One region of the Streptomyces sp. 2323.1 genome, then DNA from elsewhere that is predicted to be linked to it. Evidence: riboswitches for the same ligand, from Rfam matches in the RefSeq annotation. Region 1 holds a riboswitch; each other region holds the start of a gene.
What was found. Region 1 has a riboswitch for cyclic di-AMP ahead of CPH93_RS08215 (M23 family metallopeptidase). Riboswitches for the same ligand answer to the same signal wherever they lie in the genome.
Positions count from the first base shown of each region.

Region 1 (4,012 bases):
ACGTCCCACACTTCCCGTACTTCTTCGCGTGTGGGACTTCTTTGTATACGGGACGGTTGTTAAGGGCGGACGCGCACCGTGTTGACGGGCGGTTTCGGATCCCTCACCTCGGTCTTGAGCGGCCGCCGCAGCCGGTACACCGGGAGCGAGCGCTCGACATGGGCCGCCATCAGGGCACGGGCCCGTTCCGCGTCCCCCCGGGCCACCGCGTCCAGCACGGCACCGTGTTCGTCCCACGACTCGCCGGCCCGGACCGGCGGTTCCACGGTGTACATCCACTCGATCTTGCGCCGCAGCTGGGTCAGCAGGGCCGTCAGACTGGGGCTGCCGACCGCCTGGGCCAGCGTCTCGTGGAACCAGTCGTCGAGTTGCTGCAGGTCCGCCGGATTGCCGTGACGGGCCCGCTCGCGGCCGAGGCGTACCAGACCGCGGAGCACCTTGAGGTGGGCGGGGCTGCGGCGGGCGGCCGCGCGGGCGGCGCCCAGCGGCTCCAACAGGGCGCGGATGTCCAGGAGATCGGCGGCCTCCTGTTCGGTGGGCTCGGCGACGCAGGCCCCCGCGTGGTGGCGGGTGGTGACGAAGCCCTCGGACTGCAGGGTCCGCAGCGCCTCACGGACCGGCACTCTGGATACGCCGTAGCGGGCCGCGAGGATCTCCTCGATCAGCCTGCTCCCCGGCGCCAGCGCACCGGAGACAATGTCGTCGCGAATCGCCGTGCACACCGCATGCGCGGAAATATGGCCTCGCATCTCCCGAGCCTCCGCCGTAATCCCCTGGAAACGCCACCGGTCGGCGGCTTTTCCGTGACTCTATTCGACCGGAGGGGATTTTCCGACGGGCACCGAATATTCATGGATATTTTTGGCCGGAAGTCGCGGGCGAGCAGGCCCCGTATCCGGTGCACCCCGGGCCCGGCAGCCGCGCCGCCGAAACGCCGCGCCACATACGCCGAAGCCCCGGTCGCGGGGCCGGGGCTTCGGGAGGACGTGCGGTGCGAGGCACCCTCCCGGGCGGCGGGGCGGGCGAGCGGGAGGTCAGACGTTGACGCCGTGCGCGCGCAGGTAGGAGATCGGGTCGATGTCCGAGCCGTAGTCGGGACCGGTGCGGGCCTCGAAGTGCAGATGCGGGCCGGTGACGTTGCCGGTGGCACCGGAGAGGGCGATCTGCTGGCCGGGGGTGACGTGCTGGCCGACCGAGACGGCGAACGACGACAGGTGACCGTACTGGGTGTACGTACCGTCGTTCATCTTGATCACGATGTTGTTGCCGTACGAACCGCCCCAGCCGGCCTCGACGACAGTGCCCGAGCCGACGGCATGGACGCTGGTGCCGGAGGCGGCGTGGAAGTCGATGCCGGTGTGGCTGCCCGAGGACCACAGACTGCTGGACGCCTTGTACCCGGTGGAGATGTAGGAGTCGGCGACCGGCGCGACAAAGGTGTTCAGGCGCTTGCGCTCCGCGTCGCGGGCGGCGCGCACCTTGGCCTTGTGGACGGCCTCGGCGCGGCGCTTGGCCTCATCGGCCTGCTTCTTCGCCAGGGCTTCGGCCTTCGCCTGCGCGGCGGCGGACTCCGCGGCGGCGCGCTGCGCGTCGGCCTGGGCTGCGACGTGGCTGGCAAGCTCGTCACCCAGGACGACGGCCTGCTGCAGACCCGTGTCGTGGGCGGGTGCCACGTCGGTGGCGGCCAGCGCCGGCGAGGCCACGGAGGCGACCACGCCGCCGGCCGCAAGGGTGGCTATGCCGGCGACCTTGCGGGTCGTCCGGGCAGGGCGGTCGGCGCGGCGGTGTTTCCCGGTGGCACGGATGAACGCCATGTACTGGCTTGTCCTTTCCCTCCTTCTCGCCTACCGGGTTAGCTGACGGGTTCGGAGCAGGAAGGTCTCCTACGGGCTCCTCGGGAGAGGAGTCCGATTCACCCCAAGGGACGTGTGGGTCCCCGGCTCCCCTGGCTCGCGCCGTACGGGGACTCGGCGATGACTGCCCGGTGCCACTGTTGTGGCGGACTTGTGACGAACAGCCGGACCGACGCTAAACGGGGCCACTTTCCCTGGGCAAACAGATGCCGTTTTTTGTGCGGGATGCCACAAGAACCGGCGCAACCAGCCGTAAGAAAACGGACATACAGCGGCTCCCGTGGCGAGTGAGTGCCACGGGAGCCGCTTTGTCGATATATGACCTTCCGTCACGCGGACTAGCCGCTGACGACCGTCACCTCGCCGATGCCCAGCGCCTTGACCGGCTCGGCGATCTGCGCCGCATCACCCACGAGGACCGTCACCAGCCGGTCCACGGGGAAGGCGCTGACCGCCGCCGCGGTCGCCTCGACCGTCCCGGTCTCCGCGAGGCGGGCGTACAACTGCGCCTGGAAGTCGTCCGGGAGGTGCTGTTCCACCTGGTCGGCCAGCGTGCCCGCGACGGCCGCCGCGGTCTCGTACTTCAGCGGCGCGACCCCGACGAGGTTCTGCACGGCGACATCCCGCTCGTCGTCGGTCAGCCCCTCTGCCGCGAGGGTGCGCAGCACCTTCCACAGGTCTTCGAGCGCCGGGACGGTGGAGGCGGTGTCCACCGAGCCGCTGATGGCGAGCAGCGCGGCACCCGTGGCCCCCTCGGGGGACGTGGGGGCGGTGGAGCGGAGCACCTGGCCGAACGCGCGCACCCCGTAGGTGTAGCCCTTCTCCTCCCGCAGCACACGGTCCAGACGGGAGGTGAGGGTGCCACCCAGGCAGTACGTGCCGAGGACCTGCGCGGGCCACACCCGGTCGTGCCGGTCGGAACCGATCCGGCCGATGAGCAGCTGCGTCTGGACGGCCCCGGGGCGGTCCACGATCACCACGCGCCCGGTGTCGTCGGCGACGATCGGCGCGGCCTTCAGCGGCTCGGCCGTCGAGCCGCTCCAGGCGCCGAGGGTGTCGGCGAGCGCCGCGCCCAGGTCGACGCCGGTGAAGTCACCGACGATGACGGCGGTGGCCGTGGCGGGCCGTACATGGGCGTCGTAGAAGGCGCGGACGGCCGCGGCGTCGATGCGCGCGACGGTCTCCTCGGTGCCCTGGCGCGGGCGCGACATGCGGGCCGTGGCCGGGAACAGCTCCTTGGACAGCGCCATCGCGGCGCGCCGGGCCGGGTTGGCGAGCTCGTGCGGGATCTCGTCGAGGCGGTTGCGGACCAGCCGCTCGACCTCGCTCTCCGGGAACGCGGGGGCGCGCAGCGCGTCGGCGAGCAGGCCGAGCGCGCGGTGCAGCCGGGAGGCCGGCACCTCCAGGGAGACCCGTACACCGGGGTGGTCGGCGTGCGCGTCCAGGGTGGCGCCGCAGCGCTCCAGCTCGGCGGCGAACTCCTCCGCGTCGTGCTTGTCGGTGCCCTCGGACAGCGCCCGCGCCATGATCGTGGCGACGCCGTCCAGGCCCTCGGGCTCGGCGTCCAGCGGAGCGACGAGGTTGATCTCGACGGCGACGACCTGCTGACCGGGGCGGTGGCTGGTCAGGAGGGTGAGGCCGTTGGGCAGTTGGCTGCGCTCGGGCGCCGGGAAGGCCCACGGCTTGGGCGCGCCGCCCCGGGGCTGCGGGTGGAAGTCCATCGTGCTCACAGGGGTGTCGGCGTGGGTGGTGGCGTCGCTCACTGGTCCGCCTGCCCTTCCTCGGTGTCGGCGGCGTCGTTCGGCTCGGTCGGCTCGTAGACCAGTACCGCGCGGTTGTCGGGGCGCAGCCGGGCCTTGGCGACCGCCTGCACCTCCTCGGGGGTGATGTCCAGGACGCGCTGGACGGCGCTCAGCGCGAGCTGGGGGTCGCCGAACAGGACGGCGAAGCGGCACAGTTCGTCGGCGCGGCCGCTGACCGTGGCGAGCCGGTCCAGCCATTCACGCTCCAGCTGGGCCTGTGCGCGCTCCATCTCCTCCGGGGTCGGCCCCTCGGCGGCGAAGCGGGCCAGCTCCTCGTCGACCGCGCGCTCGATGTCGGGGACCTCCACCCCGCCGGACGTCTTCACGTCCAGCCAGCCCAGCGAGGGCGCGCCGGCC
Region 1 covers NZ_LT907981.1:2,048,619-2,052,630, forward strand. The annotation lists gene CPH93_RS08210 (GntR family transcriptional regulator) at 60-749, opposite strand; gene CPH93_RS08215 (M23 family metallopeptidase) at 1,035-1,814, opposite strand; cyclic di-AMP (ydaO/yuaA leader) riboswitch at 1,827-1,983, opposite strand; gene CPH93_RS08220 (M16 family metallopeptidase) at 2,192-3,574, opposite strand; gene CPH93_RS08225 (M16 family metallopeptidase) at 3,613-4,012, opposite strand, start outside.

Region 2 (4,012 bases), 1.1 Mb from region 1:
CCTCGCGCAGCCGCGACTGGTACATCGCGTACGCCTCGGCCAGCGTCTTCTCAAAACCGTCGGACGCCGTCCCGGCGAAGGTCTCCTCGTCGATGAGCTCGTTCTTGAGGTTGGAGATCTTCGCGCTGAAGGACTTGGGCGGGTAGCGCTTGGGGTCCAGATCCAGATCGCGGCAGACCAGGGCCATCAGGCGCTTGGAGTCGGCGGCGTCGTAGATCGAGAAGGACGAGGTGAAGCCCAGTTTCTTGGACTCGCGGCGCAGGATGCGGACGCAGGCGCTGTGGAAGGTGGAGACCCACATGGCGTTCGCCCGGGGGCCGACGAGCTCCTCGACGCGCTCCTTCATCTCGCCCGCGGCCTTGTTGGTGAAGGTGATCGCGAGGATCTGGCCGGGGTGGACATGGCGCTCGGCCAGCAGATGAGCGATGCGGTGGGTGAGCACCCGGGTCTTGCCGGAGCCGGCGCCGGCGACGATCAGCAGCGGGCCGCCGGTGTGCACCACGGCGGCCTTCTGCTCGTCGTTGAGGCCTTCGAGCAGCGCGGCGGGGTCGACGGCGGGGCGGGCGGCGCCGTCGCGGTAGTACGTCTCCCGGGGGCCGGGCGCGTCGTATTTCCCGCCGAAGAGGTCGTCGGGGATCTCCTCGGGGGCCGGCTCGTGCTCGTCCTCGGGAGGCGGCGGGGGCTCCTCGCCCTTGTGGCCGAGGTCCGCCAGGAAGCTGTCGTCAAAGAGGCTGCTCATCGCCCACCGAGTCTAGGCCGCCGCACTGACAGCCCGCCGCGGAGTGCCGATTGTCGGCGGAATTCGGGGCTCGCGGGGCGGTCCGCGGGTCGGGGGGCCGGGTCCGGGGCAGCCCGGGCGCGCGTCGTCTACCCGAATCCGACATCTGCCACAACAACCCCCGGATCGCGTTCAGGTCACAAAAAGGTTTCGGGCATATCGAACATCAGCCTTCACAGGAGCCACACGAGTTGGCTAACGTCCTCGCTCAGGCAGCCCGCCTCCCCGCGTACGACAGCGTCCGCACGGGCCGCCGCGCCGAGTCCGGCCCTGCCTCACGGCACCCGGAGCCGGGGACCCACCAGCACCACCGGGGTGAATCGATCCGTACGGCCGTCTCAGGCGGACGTCAGGACCGTAGGGCAAGCCTTCCGTCATCGACACCGCCCGAACCCGACAGCTAACCCGGTAGGCGGTCCACGGAAGGAGTTGCCGGCCTTGGCGTCCCATCGCAAGCCGCGCACCAGCGTCCTCGCCTCGCCCGGAGGCCGCCGTACGGCTGCCGGGCTCACCACCGCGGCCCTCGCGTCGGTCACCCTGCTCTCGCAGTCCGCCGACGCGGCCCCCCGAGCGCCCAAGCCCACCATCGAAGAGGTCAAGAAGAAGGTCGACGACCTCTACCACCAGGCCGAGCTGGCCACCGAGAAGTACAACGGGGCCAAGGAGCGCGCCGACGCACAGCGCCACACCGTCGACGGGCTGCTCAATGCCGCCGCCAAGCGTGCCGAGCAGATGAACCGGTCCCGGCACCAGCTGGGCATGTTCGCCTCGGCGCAGTACCGCACCGGTGGGATGAACCCGACGGCGCAGCTGATGCTCGCCAAGGACCCGCAGCAGTTCTTCGACCGCAGCCACCTCATGGAGCGGCTGACCGGCCGGCAGAAGCAGGCCGTCACCGACTACCAGGAGCAGGCGGCCGCCGCGGCGCACCAGCGGGTCAAGGCGACCGACAGCCTGGAGCAGCTGCAGAAGTCCCAGGCCTCCCTCAAGGAGTCCAAGCGCTCCGTCCAGGACAAGCTGTCCGAGGCCCGTCAGCTGCTGTCCCGGCTGACCGCCCAGGAGAAGGCGCGGCTGGCCGCGCTGGAGCGCCAGAAGGAGGCGGCCGCCAAGCGCAAGGCCGAGGAGGAGGCGCGCAGGCAGCAGGAGCGCGAGCGCCAGCGGCAGCAGGACGGCGGCGGTTCGACGGGCGGCCAGACCGGTGGCGGGACCGGCAGCTCGACCGGCGACTCGTCCTCCACCAAGGCCGAGCAGGCGCTCGCCTTCGCCCGCGCGCAGATCGGCAAGCCGTACGTCTGGGGCGCCACCGGCCCCAGCTCCTACGACTGCTCGGGCCTGACGCAGGCGGCGTGGAAGGCGGCCGGCGTCACGCTGCCGCGGACCACCTGGGACCAGGTCAAGGTCGGCCAGCGAGTGGCCACCAAGGATCTGCAACCCGGTGACCTGGTCTTCTTCTTCGACGACATCAGCCACGTCGGGATGTACATAGGCGGCGGCAAGATGATCCACGCGCCGCACCCGGGCGCCAGCGTCCGGGAGGAATCGATCTACTACATGCCGATCTACGGGAGCGTCCGCCCGGGCTGAGGCCCAGTGCCCTGCGCTCCCCCACGGAACCACCCCCCACGGTCACCCCCCACACGCCACCGCGCGGCCGTCGCCTCCGAATACGGAGTGCGAGGACCGCGCGGTGTGCTGTTGTGGGGCGGTGGTCCGCTTGCCCGGAATCCCGGGGCGCCGCTCAGGTCCGGACCGGGACGCCGGGCAGGTCCGGACCGGGGCGCCGGGCAGGTCCGGACCGGGGCGCCGCTCAGACTCGAACCGGGGCGCCGCTCAGGTCCAGAGCACCGCGATGAAGATGTTGGCCATCGTCAGCGCACCGACCGCGCCGAAGAGCGGCTTGGCGATCGTCTCCTCGTCCCGCTTGACGTAGACCAGCGCGAGGATCACCACCAGCACGGCCATCTTGATGCCGATCTTGAGGGTGTTGACGTGGTGGCCCTGGGCCTCGTTGAGGCCGACCAGCGCGACGCCGGTGACCAGCATCGTCAGCGCGCCGTGCAGCATGGCCGGCACGAAGCGGGCGGTGCCCGCGCCCATCGCCTTCATCTGGGTCATGAAGCCGCCGAGCAGGGCGGCGATGCCGATGATGTGCAGGCCGACGAAGAGATTGATTACTACGTCCATAGTGCGGGATCGTAGCCGCCGCATAGCACGGCCCTGCGGGCAGGGCGCCCACAATCGTCGCTTCGGTCAGGCCGGACCGGTACCGGCCGTGCAGCCGCCGACGGCACGGTCATCCGCACACCGGCACCGGTCGAAAGCGAACAATGCCGGGCAATCGGACTCCCCGGCGCGACACCCAGGCTTAGCGTCCTCCTCCAGGCGGTCGACTCCCCGCCTTCGCCGGCCCCCCACCGGCGTCCTGTCGGCCGCCTCGCCGCGAGGTGCGGCGGCGGTTCGTTGCCCCCGTGACGGACCGCCGCCGGCCCCCGGCTCGAAGGGAAGGAAGTGACGGCCACCGTGGCCTCGCACCGCAAGCCCAGGCAGCATCCGCTCGCCTCGCTGACCGGCGGCACCCGCACCGCCCGTACCGCCGCCACACTGGCACTCGCCGGTGCCGCCACCGCCACCGTCTTCGACGGCACCGGCCAGGCCGCATCCCCGCCCACCCCCGCCCAGGTCAAGGGCCGGATCAACGCGCTGTACCAGGAGGCAGAGGTGGCCACCCAGAACTACAACGGTGCGAAGGAAGCCGCCGGCACCGCACGCCAGGAGCTGAGCAGGCTGCAGGACGAGGCCGCCCGCCGGACCCAGAAGCTCAACGCCGCCCGCACCGAGCTGGGCGCCCTGGCCGCGAGCCAGTACCGCTCCGGCGGGGTGGACCCGACCGTACGGCTGCTGCTCTCCGCGGACCCGCAGCGCTATCTGGACGGCGCCGCGGTGCTGGAGCGTGCGGGCAGTCATCAGGCGACCGCGGTGGCCGGTTACGCGCGCCGGCTCGGCAGCGTACGGCAGGTCCGGCAGCGGGCCGAGGAGACCGCGGAGCGGCTGGCGGCCACCGAGGCCACGCTGAAGAAGCACCGGGTCACGGTCGTCCACAAGCTGGACGCCGCCGAGCAGTTGCTGAGCCGGCTGACCGCCGAGCAGCGGCAGCGGATGGCGGGACGGGACGGTGCCGGTACGGCTCGTGCGGACCGGGGGGCGCGCGGGGACGGCCCTCTCGACGGGATCCTC
Region 2 covers NZ_LT907981.1:3,189,717-3,193,728, forward strand. The annotation lists gene pcrA (DNA helicase PcrA) at 1-739, opposite strand, end outside; cyclic di-AMP (ydaO/yuaA leader) riboswitch at 1,040-1,209, shown strand; gene CPH93_RS13185 (C40 family peptidase) at 1,217-2,362, shown strand; gene CPH93_RS13190 (hypothetical protein) at 2,609-2,962, opposite strand; gene CPH93_RS13195 (C40 family peptidase) at 3,287-4,012, shown strand, end outside.
Region 2: linked by a shared signal. The riboswitch ahead of CPH93_RS13185 (C40 family peptidase) and the one ahead of CPH93_RS08215 (M23 family metallopeptidase) in region 1 are both predicted to bind cyclic di-AMP.

Region 3 (4,012 bases), 2.8 Mb from region 1:
GAGCGGCCGGCGTAGACCGCGGCGTCGTCGAGGATCTCCTCGATGCGCAGCAGCTGGTTGTACTTGGCGACGCGCTCGGAGCGGGCCGGGGCGCCGGTCTTGATCTGGCCGCAGTTGGTGGCGACGGCGAGGTCGGCGATGGTGACGTCCTCGGTCTCACCGGAGCGGTGCGACATCATGCACTTGAAGCCGTTGCGCTGGGCCAGCTCGACGGCGTCCAGGGTCTCGGTCAGCGAGCCGATCTGGTTGACCTTCACCAGCAGCGCGTTGGCGGAGCCCTCCTCGATGCCGCGGGCGAGGCGCTCGGGGTTGGTGACGAACAGGTCGTCGCCGACCAGCTGCACCTTGGCGCCGAGCTTGTCGGTGATGACCTTCCAGCCGGCCCAGTCGTCCTCGAACAGCGGGTCCTCGATGGAGACCAGCGGGTAGGCCGCCACCAGCTCCTCGTAGTACTCGGTCATCTCGGCGGCCGAGCGGTCCTTGCCCTCGAACTGGTACTTGCCGTCCTTGTAGAACTCGGAGGCGGCGACGTCCAGCGCGAGCGCGATGTCCTGGCCGGGGGCGTAACCGGCCTGCTTGATGGCCTCCAGGATGAGGTCGAGGGCCTCGCGGTTGGAGCCCAGGTTGGGGGCGAAGCCGCCCTCGTCACCGAGGCCGGTGGACAGCCCGCGCTCCTTCAGGACCTTCTTGAGGGTGTGGTAGACCTCGGCGCCCCAGCGCAGCGCCTCGGAGAAGGACTCCGCGCCGATCGGGGCGATCATGAACTCCTGGATGTCCACGTTGGAGTCGGCGTGCGACCCGCCGTTGAGGATGTTCATCATCGGGACGGGCAGGACGTGCGCGTTCGGGCCGCCCAGGTAGCGGAACAGCGGGAGGTCGCTGGCCTCGGAGGCGGCGTGCGCGACGGCGAGGGAGACGCCCAGGATGGCGTTGGCGCCGAGCGAGCCCTTGTTGTCGGTGGCGTCCAGGTCGAACATCGCCTGGTCGATCAGCCGCTGCTCGGTCGCGTCGTAGCCGACGAGCTCCGGGCCGATCTGCTCGATGACGGCCAGGACGGCCTTCTCCACACCCTTGCCGAGGTAGCGGTTCGGGTCACCGTCACGAAGCTCGATGGCCTCGAAGGCACCGGTGGAGGCGCCGGACGGCACGGCGGCACGGCCGGTGCTGCCGTCGTCGAGGCCGACCTCGACCTCGACCGTGGGATTACCTCGCGAGTCGAGAATTTCGCGGGCTACGACGACGTCGATCGACGGCACGTTGTCTCCTTCGTGGGTGTCTGGCGTTCTGCTGCATGAGCCTAACGGCCCCGGGCGCGTCCGCCTGCCCTTGGCCCGCTCCGTGGGACGGAATTGCCGAATGAAGAGCCCAAAGGCCCTGTTCACGGGACCTTTGGGCCCTTGTTCGCCAACCGGGACAAGGAGTGGATCGCAGCCGGTCACCGGCGTGCGGCCGCAGCGGATCTCACCCGGGTGCGACCCGGGGTGTGAGAAACCCCGCCGCGGCGCGCTGGGGGGAAGGGCGCGCCGGGCGGGGCTGTCTCACCGAGGAAGCGGGCCCGCCGCTCGGGCCTGCCGGAGTCCCGGTGAGGAGGTGGCTCAGACGTTGAGCTTCTGGCCCGGGAGGATCAGGTTCGGGTTGCCGCCGATGACCGACTTGTTGGCCTCGTAGACCGACTTCCAGCTGGTGCCGTGAGCCTTGGCGATCTTGGCGAGGGTGTCGCCCGCCTTGACGGTGTAGTTGCCGTGGCCCATGGACTTGCGCTCGGTGGAGCGCGAGGCACGCTTCTCGGGCGCGACCGGGGCCTTCTTGGCCTCGGTCTTGGTGTCCTGCTGCGGGGCGGACTTGGTCTGCGCCGAGGAGCCGGAGGTGTCGACGTTCGCGGCGGGGCCGCCGGCGGTCAGGTTGCCGGCACCGGCGCAGCTCCAGGCGCCCGGGCCCTGGATGGCGAGGAGCTTCTCGGCGGCGGCGATCTGCTGGCTCTTGGAGGCCAGGTCGGCACGCGGCGCGTACTGGGTACCGCCGGCGGCGGCCCAGCTGGAGTTGGAGAACTGCAGGCCACCGTAGTAGCCGTTACCGGTGTTGATCGACCAGTTGCCGCCGGACTCGCACTGGGCGACCTTGTCCCAGGTGCTGACGGAGGCGGCGGAGGCGGAGGTGGCGCCCATCAGCGGGACGGCCACGGCAGCGCCGGCGATACCGGCGAGGGTGGCGACGCGGACGGCCTTGGAGGGACGACTGTGCTTGCCTTTGTTGATCAGCATGGTTCGTTCGTTTCCTCACCGGCGCCTACGAGGTGAGCTGTCGGGTTCGGGCTGTGAGTTGCCCGGCCGGATGCGCTGGCGCATCCGTCTTCACCCCAAGCCGGTCGCCCGCTTTCGCGGGCGGGGCCGGCACTTACCTTGGTTCCCCCGCTCCTGCCTACGGCGCTTGCGCGTCAACTGCCCCCGATCACCGGCAGGATTCGGCGTGTGACCGGAGGGCCCGCTTTGGCGAGCGGTCCTGACGTTAAGCAGCAACCCCCTTGGTGTTCAAACCCCACCATCTGAACCAAGTTGACCGATTTCGATCACGAGTGGGGCACATCTCCGCAGGTGGGACGCGGTGCGGCGGGGGCGGACGGTTCTTCGCCCCCTGAGGTCAACGAGACCCTTGTCTCACTTTCACCAAAGGGGGCGAAGGGGGGCGAACTAGCCTGCGTTCTGCCCGAGATCGAGCACCTGGCCGGGCTGGATCAGGTCCGCGTCGGAGCCGATGACGCCCTCGTTGCGGTCGTAGAGCGCGCCCCAGCCGCCGGGCAGCCGGTGGGCCGTGGCGATGGCTGACAGGCTGTCACCGGGCCGCACGGTGTAGTCGCCGTCGGCCGCCGGGCCCGTACGGTGCGCGTCGCCGCCGCGCGAGGCGTGCCGGCCGCCGGAGGCCCGGCCGCCGTCCTCGTCGCCCTGACTGTCCTGACCGCCCTGACCTGCTTCGTTGTCCGCATCGCCGCGGTGCCGGCCCGGTGCGGGCGTCTCCTGCGGCGTGCCGGAGGTGTCCGGACGGCTGCCGGCGTCGGACGGGTCGGCGGACGGCGAGGGGTCCTCCTGCCGGTCGCCGGGCGTCGCGGCGCCGGACGGGTCGGGCTTGCCGGACGGGTCGCCGCTGCGGTCGGTGTCCGGGGCGTCGGGCGACGGGGTCGGCTCGTCGGACGGCCGGCTGTCCGTGTCGTCGCCCGGCTCGTCCTGCGTGCCCGTGGAGTCCGAGCCGTCGTGCATGCCGGAGGATCCGGGCTGGTCCCAGGGGTCCGGGGAGTCCCCGCCGTCGGACGGGGCGGGCTCCGGGGTGCTGGTGCTGCCGGGGTTGACCTCCGGCGCACGGCCGTCCTGGGTCAGCCCGGCGCTCGCCGCGCAGCTGGTCCAGACGTCCGGACCGCGGTGGTCGAGGATCGACTCGGCCACCGCGATCTGCTGGGCGCGGCTGGCGAGGTCGGGGCGCGAGGCGTAGGCCGAGCCGCCGTAGTTGTCCCACATCTCCTGGGTCAGCTGGAGGCCGCCGTAGTAGCCGTTGCCCGAGGCCGCGCTCCACACCCCGCCGCTCTCGCACTGGGCGACCTTGTCCCAGGTCGTGGTGTCGGCGGCGTGGGCGCCGCTCGCGCCGAGCAGCGGCAGGGCGATGCCGGCGCCGGTCACTCCCGCGGTGACAAAGATGGCCGGTGCCTGACGGGGGCGACGGTGTCGGCCGGTCCCGGAACGCATGCGGATGCCTTTCGCGCGGTGGAGTTGTCGGACGAGTTGTCCGACGGACTTCCGGCCGGGGCGGGCAGGGCAGCACCGTTACACCGGTTCACCGCTCCCCCGCTTCGGCCGATCGAATGAAGCCCGTCGATCGTCGGTCGAAAGGTAGCCGGGGTCACGGGTAGTCACAAGTCGGTGTAGCGCAGATCACGCAATGGTCACGCGGCTGACGCGCTGTCAAATATGGCCTTGCCGCTGGTCAGCGGCGTTCGGGTGGGAACTCCACCGGCAGCGACCGCAGT
Region 3 covers NZ_LT907981.1:4,809,467-4,813,478, reverse strand. The annotation lists gene eno (phosphopyruvate hydratase) at 1-1,256, opposite strand, end outside; gene CPH93_RS20735 (LysM peptidoglycan-binding domain-containing protein) at 1,596-2,261, opposite strand; cyclic di-AMP (ydaO/yuaA leader) riboswitch at 2,269-2,436, opposite strand; gene CPH93_RS20730 (transglycosylase family protein) at 2,688-3,731, opposite strand; gene CPH93_RS20725 (cytochrome P450 family protein) at 3,970-4,012, opposite strand, start outside.
Region 3: linked by a shared signal. The riboswitch ahead of CPH93_RS20735 (LysM peptidoglycan-binding domain-containing protein) and the one ahead of CPH93_RS08215 (M23 family metallopeptidase) in region 1 are both predicted to bind cyclic di-AMP.

Region 4 (4,012 bases), 2.3 Mb from region 1:
ACCGTCCTCTACCGGGGCGCCGCACAGGACCGCCGGGCCTCGGTGACGGAGATCGTCCTGGTGCTTGCCGTCTCGCTGCTCGCGCTGGGCATCAACCGGGTGGTGCGGCACAGCGGAGGGCACCCGGAAGCCGTACGGGAGGCCGCGGAGGCCGCCCAGCGGGCCGTGCTGCCCACGCCGCCCGCACGGCTCGCCGGGTTCGCCGTCGCCGCCCGCTATCTGGGTGGGCGCACGGCCGCGGGGGCCGGCGGCGATCTCTACGCGGTGCAGGAGACCCGGCACGGCGTGCGGCTGATCGTCGGCGACGTACGCGGGAAGGGCCTGCCGGCGGTGGTGTCCGCGATGACCGTCCTCGGCGCGTTCCGTGAGGCGGCGGATCACGAGGCCACGCTGGAGGCGGTGGCGAGCCGGCTGGAGCGGGCGCTGGAACGGGAGCGTGAGTGGTGCGACGGACCCGAACGGTCCGAGCACTTCGCCACCGCCCTCCTTGCCGAGATCCCCGCCGACGAGCCGTCCGTGTTGCGCGTGCTCCACCGGGGCCATCCGTTCCCCTTGCTGCTCACCCCGGACGGCGGGCTGCGCGAGCTGTTTCCCGCGGAGACCGGGCTCCCCCTGGGGACGGGCGGGATGGGCAGCCCGCCCGGTCGGCCGGCCGAGACGTTCTTCCCGGCCGGTGCCCTGCTGCTCTGCTTCACCGACGGGGTGGCCACGGCCCGTGATCTGTTCGGCCGTTGCTATCACCCGTCGGGCAGGCTGCGCGGCGGCCGCTTCCCGGACCCGGACGTCCTCCTGGACACCCTCGTCGAGGACATCACCCGGCACACGGGCGGCGAACCGGCCGACGACGTGGCCCTGCTGGCGGTGCAGCGGCCGATGGGGGAGTAAGGGTGGGGCCGTAGGGGGCGGGCCGGGGCTCAGCTCGCCGGTGCGGGTGCCGCGCCCGGCAGCCGGTGCAGGCTCTGCCCGTACGGGCCGGTGACGGCGACCGGGCGTCCGTCCAGGGCGAGGGTGAGGCGGGTGTACTGCGGGTCCGGGTGGGGCGAGCGGTGCGTGGGCGGGGTGAGCCACGGCAGGACGGAGTGCGGCTCGTGGGAGATCCAGTGCCCGCCGCCGGGCCGGGCGTCCAGCAGCGACCGTACGAGACGCGCGAACTCCTCCCGGCGGGCGGGCGGAAGGCCGCCCAGCGCGGCGCTGTGGAAGATGGCCAGGGTGGCCTCGGGCGGCGCCTCGGCGGCGAGTGCGGGCAGTTCGCCGAGCGGATCGCCGCGCACGATCCGCGGCCGCGGCGCCGCCCGCACCGCCTCGACGGCCGCCGACAGCCGCGCCGCCCGCTCCTCGTCGCCCGGCCAGACGCACGCCTGCAGCCAGCGCAGATCGTCCGGCTCGGCGACCGGGTCGAGCGGATCGGGAGCGATACCCGCCCGCCAGACGATCGTTGGCAGCGGGCCGGCCAGCTCATGGGCCGCCCAGTCCGTACGGCATCCGAAGACCGCCGGGCTCCCCGGTGCCCCGGCCTCGATCTCGACACGAGGGCCCGCACCGTCGGCCCGTCCTGGCCCCTCTTCCGTCTCCTCCGCTTCGTCCGCATACGGGGTGTGCGCGTAGCGGTATCGATAGCGGTCGGGATGCAGGCCCAGCCCCGCGGACGACCCGGCCTCCAGTAGTGCCAGCGGCTGTGGCAGGCCGGCGAGCAGCGGCAGCAGGGCGGCGCAGCGGGCCGGTTCGTCGGCCTGGGGGGTGCGCCGCATCACGACCGCGCGCACCTCGTCCCAGTGCCGGACCGTCCACTCGCGCCAGCGTGTGTACGCGGCCGCACCGCGCGGGCCCAGATCGGCGTGCGGGCCGTCGAGATGGCGGACGGCGGCGAGCAGCAGGGCCGGCTGCTGCTTCCCGCCGGCGGGCAGCGACCCCGACAGCAGCTCGCAGAACTCTTGGTCCTGACCGATCCGCGCGCTCAACTCCTCGTGCGCCTCGGACCGTCCCTGCGCCTCGCGCCAGGAGAACTCCCGGTATCGCTCCGCCACTGCCCACGCGCCACCGGCGGCGCCCGCGACGTTCCCGGTGTTGACGACCATGATCCGACGTTACTGCTCTCACGTTCCGTCACTGAGGGGCACCCCTCCGCATAACAACTGACGCACAATCAGCGCGAGATCGTTTAGAGCCGGGCGGGCAACTCGTCCGGTTGCGACCTCGATGGGCCGAGAAGTCCAGGCCAGAGCTCGGGTACCGGCCGTATGGATTCGCGGGAAGGCTTGGAATTCGGATGCGATCTCTATTACTGTCCGATAACGGAGCGCGGTCGTCCCAGCCGCCGCAAGAGGCGGCACCGTGCGCCGACGCCGAATCCCGCACGCGCTTTTCACGCACCCCCAGCACCTCGAACTGCACCAAGGGAACCGGGGAACCACTTCCTTGGGGTGAATCGGACGCCCTCCGCCAGCGGGCGCCCGTAGGAGACCTTCCTGCTCCGAACCCGTCAGCTAACCCGGTAGGCGAGAAGGAAGGAAAGGAGTGCGCCTCCGTGGCGTCCAACAGGCCTGCCCCCGAGGGTCCGTCCGCCTACGAGATCGATGACCGAGGTGTCTTCCCGGGCCCTGGTGATGGTGCCTTCCCGGGCCCCGGTGATCCGGACGGGAACGGCGACGGTCCGTGGGAGGAATGGAATCCCACCGAAGAATCCGTCCGATCCGTCCGCGGTAAGCACCGGGTGGCCAAGCAGCGCTCAGGCGGCCTCGCCCGCGGCGGCACGGTCCTGGGCGTCGGCGTGATCGCTGCGGTCGGCGCGAGCGGAATGGCCTCGGCCGAGGACCGCCCGCCGGTTCCGATCTCGATGCCCGACGTCGGCGGGATGGCCGACGGCCTCTCCGACGCGCTCCCGGATGCGGCGTCCCTCCCCGTCGTCGGTGGCCTCATATCGGACGCGGACCCCTCCGCGGCGCCGGCTTCCGGCTCCACGGTTGCCGCCGCCTCCGGCCCCCTCACCCAGGCCACCCGCGCGGGCGCGGAGGACGGGTCCGCCGGCCCCGGTGAGGCGCTGCGCAGCCGGATCCTCCAGCAGGCCGACGCGCAGCAGGGCGCCGCCGAGGAGGAGGCCCGCGACACCGCCGAACACAGCGCTGTCCAGCAGGCCGCGAAGGAAGCCACCGCCCACCAGGCGTCGGCCGAGAAGGCCGCAGCCGCCAAGAAGGCAGCCGAGATGGAGGCCAAGCGCCAGGCCGAAGAAGCGGCCCGTCGGAAGGCGGAGGCCGAGCGCCTCGCCAAACTGGCACAGAGCTATACCGCCCCCGTCGCCTCCTTCACCTTGACCGCCGGCTTCGGCGAGTCCGGCGACCGCTGGGCCGCGGACCACACCGGACAGGACTTCGCCGCACCGACCGGCACACCCGTCAAGGCCGTCCACTCCGGCACCATCACCCAGGCCGGCTGGGCGGGCTCGTACGGCTACCGCATCGTCCTCACCCTCGACGACGGCACCGAACTCTGGTTCTGCCATCTGTCCTCGATGGTGAAGACCTCCGGCAAGGTCAGCACCGGCGACGTCATCGCCCGCGTCGGCGCCACCGGCAACGTCACCGGCCCCCATCTCCACCTGGAGGTGCGCCCCGGCGCCGGCGACCCGATCGACCCGATTCCGTGGCTGCGGGACCACGGGATCAAGGTGTAACACCCCTGACGGCAGGCGCCGTTGGGCGCGGCCGCGCGAGGTGCGGCGTGGGCGGGAGGAGGCAGGAATAACTGCCGTCCCGCCGACGCTGCACCAAGCATGACCGCGACTCCAGCCCCCCGCACCCGCACGTCCCTCGGTTCGCTCTCCGTCTCCCGGCTCTCCCTCGGCGGCAATGTCTTCGGCTGGACGGCCGACGAGGCCGAGTCCTTCGCCGTGCTCGATGCGTACGTCGCGGGCGGCGGCAACTTCATCGACACCGCCGACGTCTACTCGGCGTGGGTCCCGGGCAACAAGGGCGGCGAGTCCGAGACCGTCATCGGCAACTGGCTGTCCTCACGCGGC
Region 4 covers NZ_LT907981.1:4,312,564-4,316,575, forward strand. The annotation lists gene CPH93_RS18445 (PP2C family protein-serine/threonine phosphatase) at 1-885, shown strand, start outside; gene CPH93_RS18450 (DUF2332 family protein) at 915-2,075, opposite strand; cyclic di-AMP (ydaO/yuaA leader) riboswitch at 2,367-2,513, shown strand; gene CPH93_RS18455 (M23 family metallopeptidase) at 2,525-3,667, shown strand; gene CPH93_RS18460 (aldo/keto reductase) at 3,767-4,012, shown strand, end outside.
Region 4: linked by a shared signal. The riboswitch ahead of CPH93_RS18455 (M23 family metallopeptidase) and the one ahead of CPH93_RS08215 (M23 family metallopeptidase) in region 1 are both predicted to bind cyclic di-AMP.